One region of the Paenibacillus sp. cl130 genome, then DNA from elsewhere that is predicted to be linked to it. Evidence: riboswitches for the same ligand, from Rfam matches in the RefSeq annotation. Region 1 holds a riboswitch; each other region holds the start of a gene.
The links. Region 1 has a riboswitch for cobalamin ahead of BM358_RS04410 (ABC transporter substrate-binding protein). Riboswitches for the same ligand answer to the same signal wherever they lie in the genome.

Region 1 (3,148 bases):
CGCAGCTTCTTGTTCCGGTACAGGAGATATGCGAAGAACGGTGCCCCAACAAAGGCCGTCATCACGCCCAGAGGAATTTCCGTGGGGGCTAACAACGTGCGAGCCGCCGTATCTGCCCAAGCCATAAAAATAGCTCCACCGAGCGCAGATAATGGAACAATCATCCGGTAATCAGGACCTGTCACCAGACGAATGATATGCGGTACAACGAGTCCCACAAAGCCAATCACTCCACATACCGAGACAGCGGCTGCTGTCAGTAGCGTGGAAATGATCAGAACAGATAGCTTCGTCGCATCTACATGAACTCCCATGTGAGCCGCCTGACGTTCACCCAAAGCCAAAATATTCAGCACACGTGCCCGGTTCCATAGAAATACCAGTCCTATGACCACATAAGGTAAAAGGATTCCTGTATATGACCAACCGCGCAGGCTAAGACTTCCCATCGTCCAGTACAATATTTCATTGACCGTCTCCTTCGACATGGCTGTCAGAAAGGAAACAACCGCCCCCAGAAAGGATTGCATCACCACACCCGACAAAATGAGACTTTGTGTCGGAATTTTTCCACCTTCCCGTGCCAACGTCAGCACCATCCACAGCGTCAGCATTCCGGTCGTAAATGCCACTAGCGGCAGCGTCCATATGCCAACAAATGAAAATTGAAGGCCCCAATAAATCAGTACTGCCGCTCCTACCGAAGCCCCCGAGGATACCCCCAGTGTATACGGATCAGCCAAAGGATTACGCAGCACACCCTGAAATCCGGCTCCCGCCAGCGCCAGCGCTGCCCCTACCAACATTCCCAGTAACACTCGTGGCAATCTGACCTTCAAAATAATCTGCTCTGAGGATGTATTCCAATCCGGTGTAAACGTATCGCCTAACCACGGAAGGTGGTTAACCAGAATGCCCGTGACCTGGCTGACCGGAAGCTTGGCCGAGCCGATGCCAAGACAGAGCAGCAGCGTCAGTAACAGCAGGACAAGACCTGTTCCTCCAAAGCCGATCAGTTTACGGTTCATTTGAAAATTTCAGGATACACGCCCTTGACCACTTCCTTGAGACCTTCCGTTACGCGTGGACCCGGACGACTGATCAAATTATCATCCACGGCAAACACCCGGTTGTGGCGAACAGCCGATATTTGATCCCATCCACTGCGAGCTTTAATGATTTCACCGAGCGTTTGACCAGTTTTGTCGTCCTTGACACTTTTGCTGTACAAAATCACGTCAGGGTTCGCAGCAATAATATTTTCCTCACTAATTTGGTACCACCCCTTCTGCGTGGCGCCTACATTTTCGCCGCCCGCCAACGTAATCAGCTCGTCCATAAACTCGCCTTTACCAACTGTCCAGCCTGGTGAAAACTCGACGTATACCCGCAGCTTCTGACCTTTACCGATATTTTTAATTCCTTCTTTCACTTCAGCTACATCTGCTCTCATCTTGTCAGTCACCGCTCTCGCTTCTTTCTGATGATCGGTGATTTTCCCATACAATTCGATGTTAGCCATGACATCTTCAACTGTCTTCGGTTCCGTTTTAAAAATCATAATTCCCATGTCGCGCAGCTTGGTCGTAGCCTGTTCACTAAGTGATATCCCTGCAAAAACGACTTCCGGGTTAGCAGCAATGATCGCCTCTTCGTTCGGTTTCATAATACCGCCCACTTTAGGCTTTTTCGTAGCTGCTTCCGGGTAATCAGAGTAGTCGGAGACGCCAACAATTTCCTTATCCAGCCCGATGGCGAACAGCGCCTCGGTTTCTGCCGGGGAGACGGAAACGATTTTATCCGGCGCTTTTTTGAATGTAAATTCCTGTCCTGTTGTATCCTTAACCGTGAGTGGGTAAACTGTTTTGCCCGGAGGCTCTTGTGCGGTTACGGTCTGTCCCGGCTGCTGTGAAGAATTCTGGTTCTCTTTATTTTCAGCATTTTTCCCATTAGCTCCACATGCACTCAGCACAACTGCCAAAATCAGAACCAATAGACCTGTTGTCCAAACCTTTATTTTTTTTCCTGCCATGATTTGCACCCCTTCATAAAAAATCGTTAAGAGCGTTACTTGAACATCATCAGATATCTTCTAAATCCAGCCTTCTTTTCCTATCAAAAAAACCCCGCATCCTCATATCAGGACACAGGGGCCACGTTAGCGCAGATCGTGCGCAGGCGGCAGCTTCTTTCCGCATGGACAGTCACTGCGAACACGTCATCCTTTCCTCGAAGGACTATGGTGACAGGCGGACGGGCAGGTATCCTGACTTATGGTAAAATGCATGTCCTGAAATTCTTTCATATGCTTAGTAGCACATAAAGCAGGACTAACGGGCATGTTTCCATTTACAGTGGCGGGACCGCGCCGGACTCACACCGACTTCCCTTTTAACAGCGCAGGCAAGGGAAACCATAGTTTCATCACGCTGCGCCGACCTCGTCTGCTGGATATTTGATAAGTGGTAGTCAAGCCGTTCTTTTACTTGATGATTATAGGTTAAAAAGAGGCGGCTTACAACCCAAACAGCCTCTTTATCCGCAGGTGTCTAACCTAATGAGGAAGCATTTCTGCTATGTAATTGTGCCGTCCTGCCAGCCTCAATTGAATCCTAAATGCTTCTCCCGGCCTCGGATTCAGACTCCAAAAATCATGACCCGGTATCAGCATGCAAGCCAACTGACGAATTACGCCACCATGCGTAACGACCAAAACAGAGAGCGGCGCAGCAGTCAAATCCATGGGTTGAACTTCCATAGCAACACGCCATTCATACAGAGAGTCAAGAAATTTCCGTAGACGATTCACAAAATCTGTCCAAGACTCTCCTCCAGGAGGGGTTATCCGTTGTGGCTCATCAATCCAAGCGCGATACAAAGACACATCCTTGAGCATGTCATACGTTTTTCCATCCCACTCGCCAAAATGAAGCTCTCGCAGACGTGGTTCCATCATAGGAGACATAGTAGATAGGGAATCTCCAGACGTCAATTCTGATTCCGGCACAATGATCTGCAAGGTCTGGCGACATCGCATTAAATCGCTGCAATAGATTCGAGCAAAGGACTGCCCTTGCAATTTTTCTTGCAAAGGCTTTAATTCCTGCTCTGCTCCCGGTAGCAAACCTAAGTCGGAGTGTCCTAGATA
Region 2 (3,148 bases), on a different contig from region 1:
TGCCGGAAACCCGCAACGACGCCTACACGTTTAAAAAATTTATGAAAACGCTCATTCGGATGCCCTTTTTCCTTATATTCAGCAATGACGTTCTCCACGATATCAGTAATCTGATCGCCCGGAATCCCTTCCGCTACGGGCTGAGCGGCATGAGCATTGCGACCGAATTTTTTGCCACCGAGGAAGAGGTCGTATCCTCCCTTGCGATAGACGATTCCGATATCCTCCAGCACCGCTCCATAGCAGGCCATACCGCATCCGTTCAAAGCAATACTCGTTTCCTTGGGTGCCTGTAATCCGCCAAGTACAACCTGTAGATGCTCAGCCACAGGCACAGCGTCATCCTTCTCCATATTGCAGAAGTCGCACGCCTTCACCTTAAACACATCGCCAATCGGCATGACAATGAATCGTTCATCCCGCAGCCGTCCGACCAGTTCCTCGGGGTCTGCACACGGCACGCGCAGCACGATCTGATGATCTGGCGTGTATTCCAGCTCGCCGTCATCACCCGCTACCTCGGCGAGCAGCGCCATCTGACGAGCGGTGAACTTCTTGTTTCCCACACCCGGGGAAACGCCCACCTCAAACAGCGCAGGCTTGCCAAAGCCGCCTGTCGCCATCCCGGACGCGGCCCCCGCTCCGGCCACCGCTAACGTTCCGGCGGTGCTCTCGGCGGTAGGCGCTTGCCCGCTCCAGCGAGCGTTGGCTGCGCCAGGCAGCTTGCCGCCTACAGCGAGGCGGCTTAGTGCCTCTGCCGCCAGCGATGCCGGGGCTGCGCCGGTTTGCACAGCAGTCGTTGCCTGCACGGCAGCCATCGCTTGCGGGCGTGCCTGCGTCGCAACCGCAGCGCCGCTCGCGGAGGGTCCAGCGGGCTTAGTCGGGGCTGCGCCTGCCTGCGGTGTATCCTCTTGTGCGCCCAGCGACCACGGCTCCGCTTCCGTGCGGAGACGCTGATGCGGCTTGAGTGCCTGCTCGGTCGCATCTAATGTGTATTTGCGCTGATATCCGCGCGGAGTCACGATCAAGCCGTCATACACCGTCGTCGAGGAATTGCCGATGATTACAGTCGTCAGCATCCCAATGTCATGGTTCAGCATATCTTCCAGCGTCGTTACAATAACTTGCTGACGTTCACGATAAGCACTTTTCACCAACCCGACTGGAGTTTGCGGATCGCGGTAACGCAGCAAAATGGACTGCGTCTCCACAATCTGGCGGGTACGCCGACCACTGCGCGGGTTGTATAATGCAATCACAAAATCGGCCGAAGCCGCTGCTTCTACGCGCTTCACAATCGTTTCCCATGGGGTCAGATGATCACTCAGACTGATCGTGCACGCATCATGCATAACTGGCGCCCCCAACAGTGATGCACAGGACTGAATAGCCGAGATCCCCGGTACGACTTCTACCTCAACCCCGTCCTCGCGTCGCCAGCCTTTTTGCATCAGCACCTCATACACCAGCCCTGCCATACCATAGACTCCCGCATCTCCACTGGAAATGACAGCTACCTTCTTGCCCATCTCTGCTTGGCGAACCGCCTCCTGTGCACGGCTCACTTCCTCTGTCATTCCTGTGCGTACAATCTCCTGTCCGTTCAACAACGGACGGATCAAATCAACGTAGGTATTGTAGCCGATAATGACCTCACTTTCGGCCAGCGCATCCAGCGCCCGTTTTGTGATATGTTCCATATCTCCTGGTCCAAATCCAATCACCAGCAATTTTCCTAATGGGCTCATCGTGCTCCTCCTATTCATCCTTTTCAGGGCAGCTATGCTATCTATTTCAATGATTTATGCACATCGTGTAACTCAAAAAAACCCCATCCTGCCCGGATGGGGTTTCTATGTACGCATCTCTCATCAGACGAACAAACAGCGTAAGAAGACACTATTTGTCTTCCTCCAGCCTGCCGTTGTTTTCCATCTGACTGTTTACGCTTCAAACGCTGCTGCACGTTCATATCCACGCAAACCTCTAGCCAACATGGAAAAAGCAACGTGTGCCTGATTTCCTGATTTCGTACACCCATCCTCTCCGCGAAGGTTAACGGTGCATACAGATCAAGGTAGGTCTCCTGGCTTGGCATCAACGGATTCTTTCGTCTTCCCCGTTTTTCACGAGTGACCATTTTAAAAAATCCTCTTCCTTACAGTGGCGGGACCGCTCGGGATTTGCACCCGATTCCCTGTTACCCTTTGCTCAACCGCAAAGGCACCTTGTCTGTCCGCTATTTGATTATGGGTCTTATCATAACCTTGCCTCAATCAGTTGTGCAAGCACGAAAAACGCTTTATTTCAAGTTCTCTGCTTTATTTTTTAACATATGTAGCAATTCGTCCGGGTCCGCAGAGATACTTAATAACGCTGGGTGCTCGGCCCCGGTAAACCCTTCTTGCACGCTATGACGCACCATTTCTACTAACGGGTCAAAATATCCATTCACATTCAGCAGCCCAATGGGCTTGCGATGAATCCCGATTTGCGCCCAGCACAATACCTCGAATAGCTCCTCGAAGGTTCCCAAGCCACCCGGAAGAGCGATAAACGCATCGGCCATCTCGCTCATTGCCGCTTTACGCTCATGCATGCTTGCTACCTCAATAAATTCGGTAACTCCCCGATGAATGATCTCTGCATCAAATAACAGGGTGGGCATAATGCCAGTGACCTGACCGTCACCCGCCAGCATTCCATCCGCCACCTCTCCCATCAGCCCCCTGCTAGATCCACCATAGATCAGACGGATATGATGGCGAGCCATGGCTTCCCCCAGCTTGCCTGCAGCCTCAACATATACCGATGAATGTCCAGGTCTGGACCCGGCAAATACGCAAATAGAATTCATTAACGTCTCAGCTCCTGTCCTAAGTATCATGCATCGAAACTTATTCATTATATTAGATAAACATTTTCGCTATAACAAAAATCTTTGTCGATGCATGTCCAACAAAAAAAGATAAAGACCTCGTAGGCCCTTATCTTTATTTTACTCTGTATCCCAAAATATAAGTTCATTTTTTAGCATACTGCATTTATAATTTCTATCTCATTTCAATGACCATTCACGATCTTCAGACCACAGCCATGCACCGAATCGTTATGTTCAAAATATTTACCCAGCTCCACCATCATCGCG
Region 3 (3,148 bases), on a different contig from region 1:
CTTTATTCAAGGACCAACGACGACAACTTCTTCGCTTAACGGCTCATTGCAACTTTACACAGTGTCCGCATCTACTTTTATTTTCAGAACATTATCAACCTCATTTCTACTAAGTCTCCTCTCTGGAGTCGTGTATACAATTGTTTTTTTATCCATAAGAAGGAATAAGTAAATATTACCTGTAAATTTTATGTTTGTAAATAATTTTATTTAATGGATAAAATTTAAAATGAGATAGAAGAGAGCCGTATTGATCGCAACGGTCCTTTTATTAACTGACGGTTTAATAGCAAGTGCCTCCCCGTTTGGTTGTTCGTACAAAACTCTTTAGCTCCACAACTTTTCGAGCGTAAAAGCAAGCCGTCGCTTCGTCCTGGTTTACAGTACGACGCTGTGAACGACCTGCAAGATCCCTCGCTTCGCTCACTTACTAGCTAAAAAATAACTTGACTGCTAGGCACCTAAACGGCACGCTGACATGGCTTGTCAGGAAATGGTCAGTTAACAAATTAAGCCCCCGGCTAATCACCGGAGGCTTTTCAAACTCATTCTCTAAATCACTAAGGAATGTTTTACGGGTAAATTCTCTAATAGTTAAATTTGTCTCAAAGGCTGTCTGAGAAGAATCAACAATATAGTTCTTTTGTTTGGTAGCTGCCCCCAATGCTGTTATCCTTATAATAGAAATTCCACAAGGTTTGCTCACTAAATTTCCGATCAACTCTTTGGTTTTGTCGCTTTTCAAATTTTTTTCTTCCTCAATTTTTTGGAGAAGGAATAACCAACTGCTTTTTCAGGCCTTTGGAATAATGTATCTTTTTTAATAGCTTGTACAAATTGATCTGCAATCTCGCTGCTAAATTTTCGTTCTTTTAGATTCATTAAGTAGTCTGGTACAGTTTTCGGGACATCATGAGGGAGACGGAATGCCCGTCATTTCGTGCACGCAATGAATAGACATCACCTTCATTCTCGCCACATCGTTCAAATTTAAATTATTGTGCAGCATTTATTGACAAGCCTGTGACAACAAAATAAGATCGTAATGGAAAGAAATAAAGGAAGAAAACAGGTGTGAGCCGGACGACTCTATGTACGGGGTTTTGCTGAGACCATGTAGATGGTTGTTGAGCGTGTTCACTTAAAAGGGAAGTTCGGTTGATTCCGACACGGGCCCGCCACTGTATACAGGCATCAGCAGGATACTGCTGGAGCTTTCAGAACAGCCACTGGAACTGTGAAGAACCGGGAAGGCCTGAAAGATGCGCCTGGAGTCAGGAGACCTGCCTGTTTTGACATCACTGTCAGACCCACGGGATGCTGGGGAGGTGGTTAGGCGTGCTGCATACGGAATGTCTGAAACCGATCTGATCCCTTCTATGTTTTTGGAGTTGGCTTCGAGGTGAGTTTTGACATTTTATAATGAAAGCATTTCTGACTGCTGATCAAGTGGTCCGGAATGCTTTTTTCGCGTTTTGCGTTAGGTTTATATGATTTTACAAGATAGAGGGGGATTCATTGAATGATTAGCAATCGTAGCAGGCGTTCATGGTTGATATGTACAGGGGTGATGCTGCTGCTGGCAGTTATGGCTCTTTCGGGATGTGCCAGCAATAAGACGTCGGATAGCTCCGGCAAGGGTGAAAACGCGTCAGCACAACAAACAGCGACAGATAAAAAGCTGGTAATGGCGTATACATGGAAACCGTCAGGCGTTGACCCGCACGGAGATAATAGCTGGGATGTGATGCGATCCGGTGCAGGTGAGACACTGGTACGTTTGAATGAAAAGCTGGAGCCTGTGGCTTGGCTGGCAAAGGAGTGGAAGCAGGATAGTCCTACAGTTTGGACGTTCAGCTTGCAGGATAAAGTCACTTTTCATGATGGAAAGAGTATGGATGCAGTAGGTGTAAAAGCGTCTTTGCTGCGCTCTATCGAGAAAAGCCATCTGGCTAAGGATTTACTGAATGTGAAGTCCATTGATGTAAGCGGCCCGCTGGCTTTGAAAATCACGACAAACCAGCCGAACGCGGCGCTGGTGTCCAATCTAGCTGATCCATCGACAATTGTACTGGATGTGGCATCGATGAAAGATGAGCAGAGTTACCCAGCGATGACAGGCGCCTTTAAAATCAAAGCGTTCAACAAGGACCAATCGTTGGTCGTAGAGCGTTATGACGGATATTGGGGCGAGAAGGCACGACTGGCTGAAGCGACGATGAAGTTCATTACGGACGGGAATTCGCGTCTGATGGCGCTGCAATCCGGCGAGGTGGACGTAGCGACGGATATTCCGGTTGATAACGCAGAGGTACTGAAAAAGAACGACAAGCTACAAGTGCTGTCGGCTCCCTCCTTGCGCACCCATATGATCGTGTACAATATGGAATCGCCAGTATTCAAGGATGCGGCGAACCGTAAGGTGGTGGACAGCCTGATTCCGCGCACATCGATTGTGAGCGCCGTCATGAGGGGCTTCGGTACGGAAGCAAGTAGTCCGTTCCCGAGCATTCTTCCCTTCGGTAAAGTTGAGCGTAAAGCGCTGGATGGAACGGCAGAGCAGCTGTTGACGAAGGATGGCTGGCAGAAGGACGCTCAAGGGACATGGACTAAGCAAGGCAAGCCGTTCGAGGTTACGCTGCTGACTTTCCCTCAGCGTCCAGAGCTCTCTGTTATGGCTGAGGTCATCCAAAGCCAATTGCTGAAAGAGGGAATCCAGGTCAAGATTCGCAAGGTGGAAAATATCGACGAGGCGTTGACCAAAAACGATTGGGATTTTGCAATGTACAGCATGCTTACTGCTCATACAGGAGAGCCGCAATATTTTATGGACATGTTTTATTCTTCGAAAAGCGAAGCCAATGTAAGCCGGTATAGTTCCAAACCGCTAGAGAGTATTCTTAACAGCTTGAAGCTGGCGAAGGATACAGCGCAGCGTAATGCTGTGACACTACAAGCGCTGGATATCATCAATGCGGATTTGCCACAGTCGTTCATTGTGCATCCTGATAATGTGTTTGGTGTGAAAAAAGGGGTGGAGGGTTTTACACCCCATCCGATCGAGTATTACTATATTACAGCGCAATCTGATATTACGGAATAACGAGCTGCGTATCCTATGATTCGTTTTATACTGGAACGTGTGGCG
Region 4 (3,148 bases), on a different contig from region 1:
GGAAATCTCTCCTTCAATACCATTAATCTGGTGCGGCTTGGGATTGAGTATGGTATTTGCACAGGCAAACGCCTGACACCTGACCGTGATCGCTTTGATGCGAGACTGGAAGAAGTTATGCGCATTGCGGTGGATGGCCTAATCCATCGCTATCAAATCCAGACCAGCCAGCCGGCCAAAGCTTCGGACTTTATGATGCGCGAAGGGGTATGGGAAGGTGGAGAAGAACTGGCGCCAGATGATAAGGTGGGAAGCGTACTAAAGCACGGTACGCTTTCGATCGGGTTCATCGGGCTGGCTGAGTGCATGAAGGCACTATACGGGAAACACCACGGGGAGGATGATTTCGTATACCGCGAGGCACAGCGAATCATCACTTCCATGCGCGTGTATTGCGATCGAATGAGTGAATATCACAATTTAAATATTACATTGTTCGCTACGCCTGCCGAAGGTCTGTCGGGCAAGTTCACATTGCTGGATCAACGTGATTTCGGGATTATCCCTGAGGTAAATGATCGAGAATATTACACGAATTCTTTTCATATTCCCGTGTATTATACGCTCCCGGCTGCTCGTAAAATCAGCTTGGAAGCTCCGTTCCATAACCTCTGCAACGCTGGTGCGATTTCATACATCGAGCTGGATGGTAACGCGCGGAATAACCCGGATGCGTTTCTTAAAATTGTTCAGTACGCGCTGCATCAGAACATCGGCTATTTCTCTATCAACCACCCGGTGGATCGTTGTACGGAATGTGGTTATGAAGGGATTATCGGGACAAGCTGCCCCCAATGCGGCACAGATGAGGAGCATACACACTTTCAGCGCTTACGTCGGGTAACCGGATATCTGACAGGAGATTATACCGTTCGCTTTAATGCTGCAAAACAGGCAGAAGTTCGAGACCGGGTGAAACATAAGTGAATTTGTGTGGCTACATTCCGGAATCTCTGAACGAAGGATACGGCCTGCGCACTGTCGTGTTTATTAGCGGTTGCCGTCATGCCTGTCCCGGATGCTTTAATCCAGCGTCGTGGAGCTTCCGTGCAGGTGAGCCATTTACACCCCAACGACAACAGGAAGTCATTCGTGACATCATGGATAATCCGTTGTTGGACGGACTGACTCTCTGCGGGGGAGATCCGTTTTTCTCAGCAGCAGAATGCTCGCAATTTGTGCGTGACTTCCGCGAGGCCTGTCCCGACCGAACCGTGTGGGCTTATACTGGCTTTGTCTATGAAGATTTACTCACAGATCAGGAGCGACAGGAGCTAGCGCTTTTGTGCGATGTGATTGTGGATGGTCGTTTTGTAGAACAGCAAAAGGACCTGACCCTTCCCTTCCGGGGCAGTCGCAACCAGCGTCTGGTAGATGTAAAAGCCAGTATTCAGGCAGGCTATACCGTTTCATTGGCTTAACGCGAAGTTTACCCGGCAAGATGCTATATATCTAAGACAAGTCCCCATCATGGGTAAGGCTTGTCTTTTTTTCATATAGCTAACTGTTTCCATTGGAGTTTCTATTGCGCATCCTGTAAGTTTCACTTATGATGGTGAACAAGTATACGAGTGCATAATTATTCGTCATACCTTAACCGTATAGCTTGGAGATAGGTGTCTGTTCTATTCAGATCAGGCTTAAAAGGGAAGCCGGTGCAAATCCGGCACGGTCCCGCCACTGTAAACGGGGAACTTTCAGCTGTTCATATATCCACTGGTCCACAGACCGGGAAGGAATGCTGAGAGTCATGATCCGTAAGTCAGGAGACCTGCCTATTTTAACAACATCGCAAGTACCTACGGAAGATAGGGAGGTGTTAAGAGCAGTCGCCGTATTTTTGATTTTTTAATCACGGAGGCATTCTTTCCCCTACTTATTTTTAACTCTGGGGGAAGAATGCCTTTTTTGGTACGTAAAAATAAAACAGCTACCCACTAGGAGGAAAAGTACATGTCCATTATTGAATGGCCTGAATTGTCCGGCTTGATTAGCAGTAATCTGGGATATCCGCGTATCGGCGAAAACCGGGAATGGAAGAAAGCACTGGAACGCTTCTGGGACGGCAGCATTAACGAAAGCGAACTGCAGACGGAGATGAAAAGATTACGGTTGGAGCATCTGAGCAAGCAGCGTGACAAGGGGATTGATCGCATTCCTGTCGGAGACTTCTCCTATTACGATCACATGCTGGATACATCTGTAATGTTCGGTCTGGTACCCGAACGGTTCAACCATCGTCCCGCAGGTCCGGTTCCTCTGTCCGTGTATTTTGGGATCGCTCGTGGACAGAAGGGAGCAACCGCCAGTGAAATGACCAAATGGATGAATACCAATTATCACTACATCGTTCCTGAATTGGCAAACGCAGTCCCGGTGTTCACTGAAAATAAACCCTTACAGGCTTATCGTGAAGCAAAACAAGAACTAGGCATTGATGGGAAACCGGTCCTCATCGGCCCCTATTCATTCGTTACCTTATCCAAAGGCTATGATCGTAAGGATTTGGCCACCATCGTACGAAGCTTCCTGCCACTGTACACCCGTATCCTGTCTGAACTAGCGGCAGAAGGCGTTCAGTGGGTCCAAATCGATGAACCTGTCCTAACCACCTCATTCCCGGCAGAGGATTTGGACATTATTCAGGAAGTCTATGAAGCTTTGACTCAAGCTGCGCCCTCCTTGAATATAATGCTGCAAACCTACTTTGGCAGCCTGGACCATTATGAGCGTCTGTCCGCACTTCCGGTACAGGGATTGGGTCTTGATTTTGTGTATGATGATGGCGAAAATCTTCAGCATATATTGCAGCATGGCTTCCCTAAAGGAAAAACGCTGGGCGCTGGGGTTATTGACGGGCGCAATATATGGCGAAGCGACCTGAACGCTGTGGCTGCCCTGCTGGGTCAGTTAGCAGAACAAACCACTGCCGCACAGCTTATCGTACAGCCATCATGCAGTCTGCTGCATGTGCCAGTCAGTCTGGAGGCAGAGCACAAGCTGGACAAGGAGCTGGTGCAAGCGCTGGCCTTTGCCGATGAAAAGCTGGAGGAAATCGCCGTCCTGACGGCTGCACTTGGCAAACACGATCCTTCCGCACTCGCCAAGCTTGAGCAAAGTGCGGATGCGGTAGCCCGTTTCAACAGTT

Region 2: it holds a riboswitch for cobalamin, as region 1 does, so the genes downstream of both, cobJ (precorrin-3B C(17)-methyltransferase) here and BM358_RS04410 (ABC transporter substrate-binding protein) in region 1, are expected to answer to the same signal.
Region 3: it holds a riboswitch for cobalamin, as region 1 does, so the genes downstream of both, BM358_RS13310 (ABC transporter substrate-binding protein) here and BM358_RS04410 (ABC transporter substrate-binding protein) in region 1, are expected to answer to the same signal.
Region 4: it holds a riboswitch for cobalamin, as region 1 does, so the genes downstream of both, metE (5-methyltetrahydropteroyltriglutamate--homocysteine S-methyltransferase) here and BM358_RS04410 (ABC transporter substrate-binding protein) in region 1, are expected to answer to the same signal.

What each region holds. Positions count from the first base shown of each region.
Region 1 covers NZ_FOYG01000001.1:932,888-936,035, forward strand. The annotation lists gene BM358_RS04405 (FecCD family ABC transporter permease) at 1-1,028, opposite strand, end outside; gene BM358_RS04410 (ABC transporter substrate-binding protein) at 1,025-2,032, opposite strand; cobalamin riboswitch at 2,239-2,433, opposite strand; gene BM358_RS04415 (histidine phosphatase family protein) at 2,555-3,148, opposite strand, start outside.
Region 2 covers NZ_FOYG01000004.1:448,166-451,313, reverse strand. The annotation lists gene cobJ (precorrin-3B C(17)-methyltransferase) at 1-1,748, opposite strand, end outside; cobalamin riboswitch at 2,059-2,246, opposite strand; gene BM358_RS14390 (LOG family protein) at 2,303-2,857, opposite strand; gene BM358_RS14385 (uroporphyrinogen-III synthase) at 3,064-3,148, opposite strand, start outside.
Region 3 covers NZ_FOYG01000004.1:199,883-203,030, forward strand. The annotation lists gene BM358_RS13305 (hypothetical protein) at 431-745, opposite strand; cobalamin riboswitch at 1,102-1,306, shown strand; gene BM358_RS13310 (ABC transporter substrate-binding protein) at 1,523-3,103, shown strand; gene nikB (nickel ABC transporter permease) at 3,119-3,148, shown strand, end outside.
Region 4 covers NZ_FOYG01000004.1:419,608-422,755, reverse strand. The annotation lists gene BM358_RS14260 (anaerobic ribonucleoside triphosphate reductase) at 1-927, shown strand, start outside; gene nrdG (anaerobic ribonucleoside-triphosphate reductase activating protein) at 924-1,421, shown strand; cobalamin riboswitch at 1,598-1,794, shown strand; gene metE (5-methyltetrahydropteroyltriglutamate--homocysteine S-methyltransferase) at 1,954-3,148, shown strand, end outside.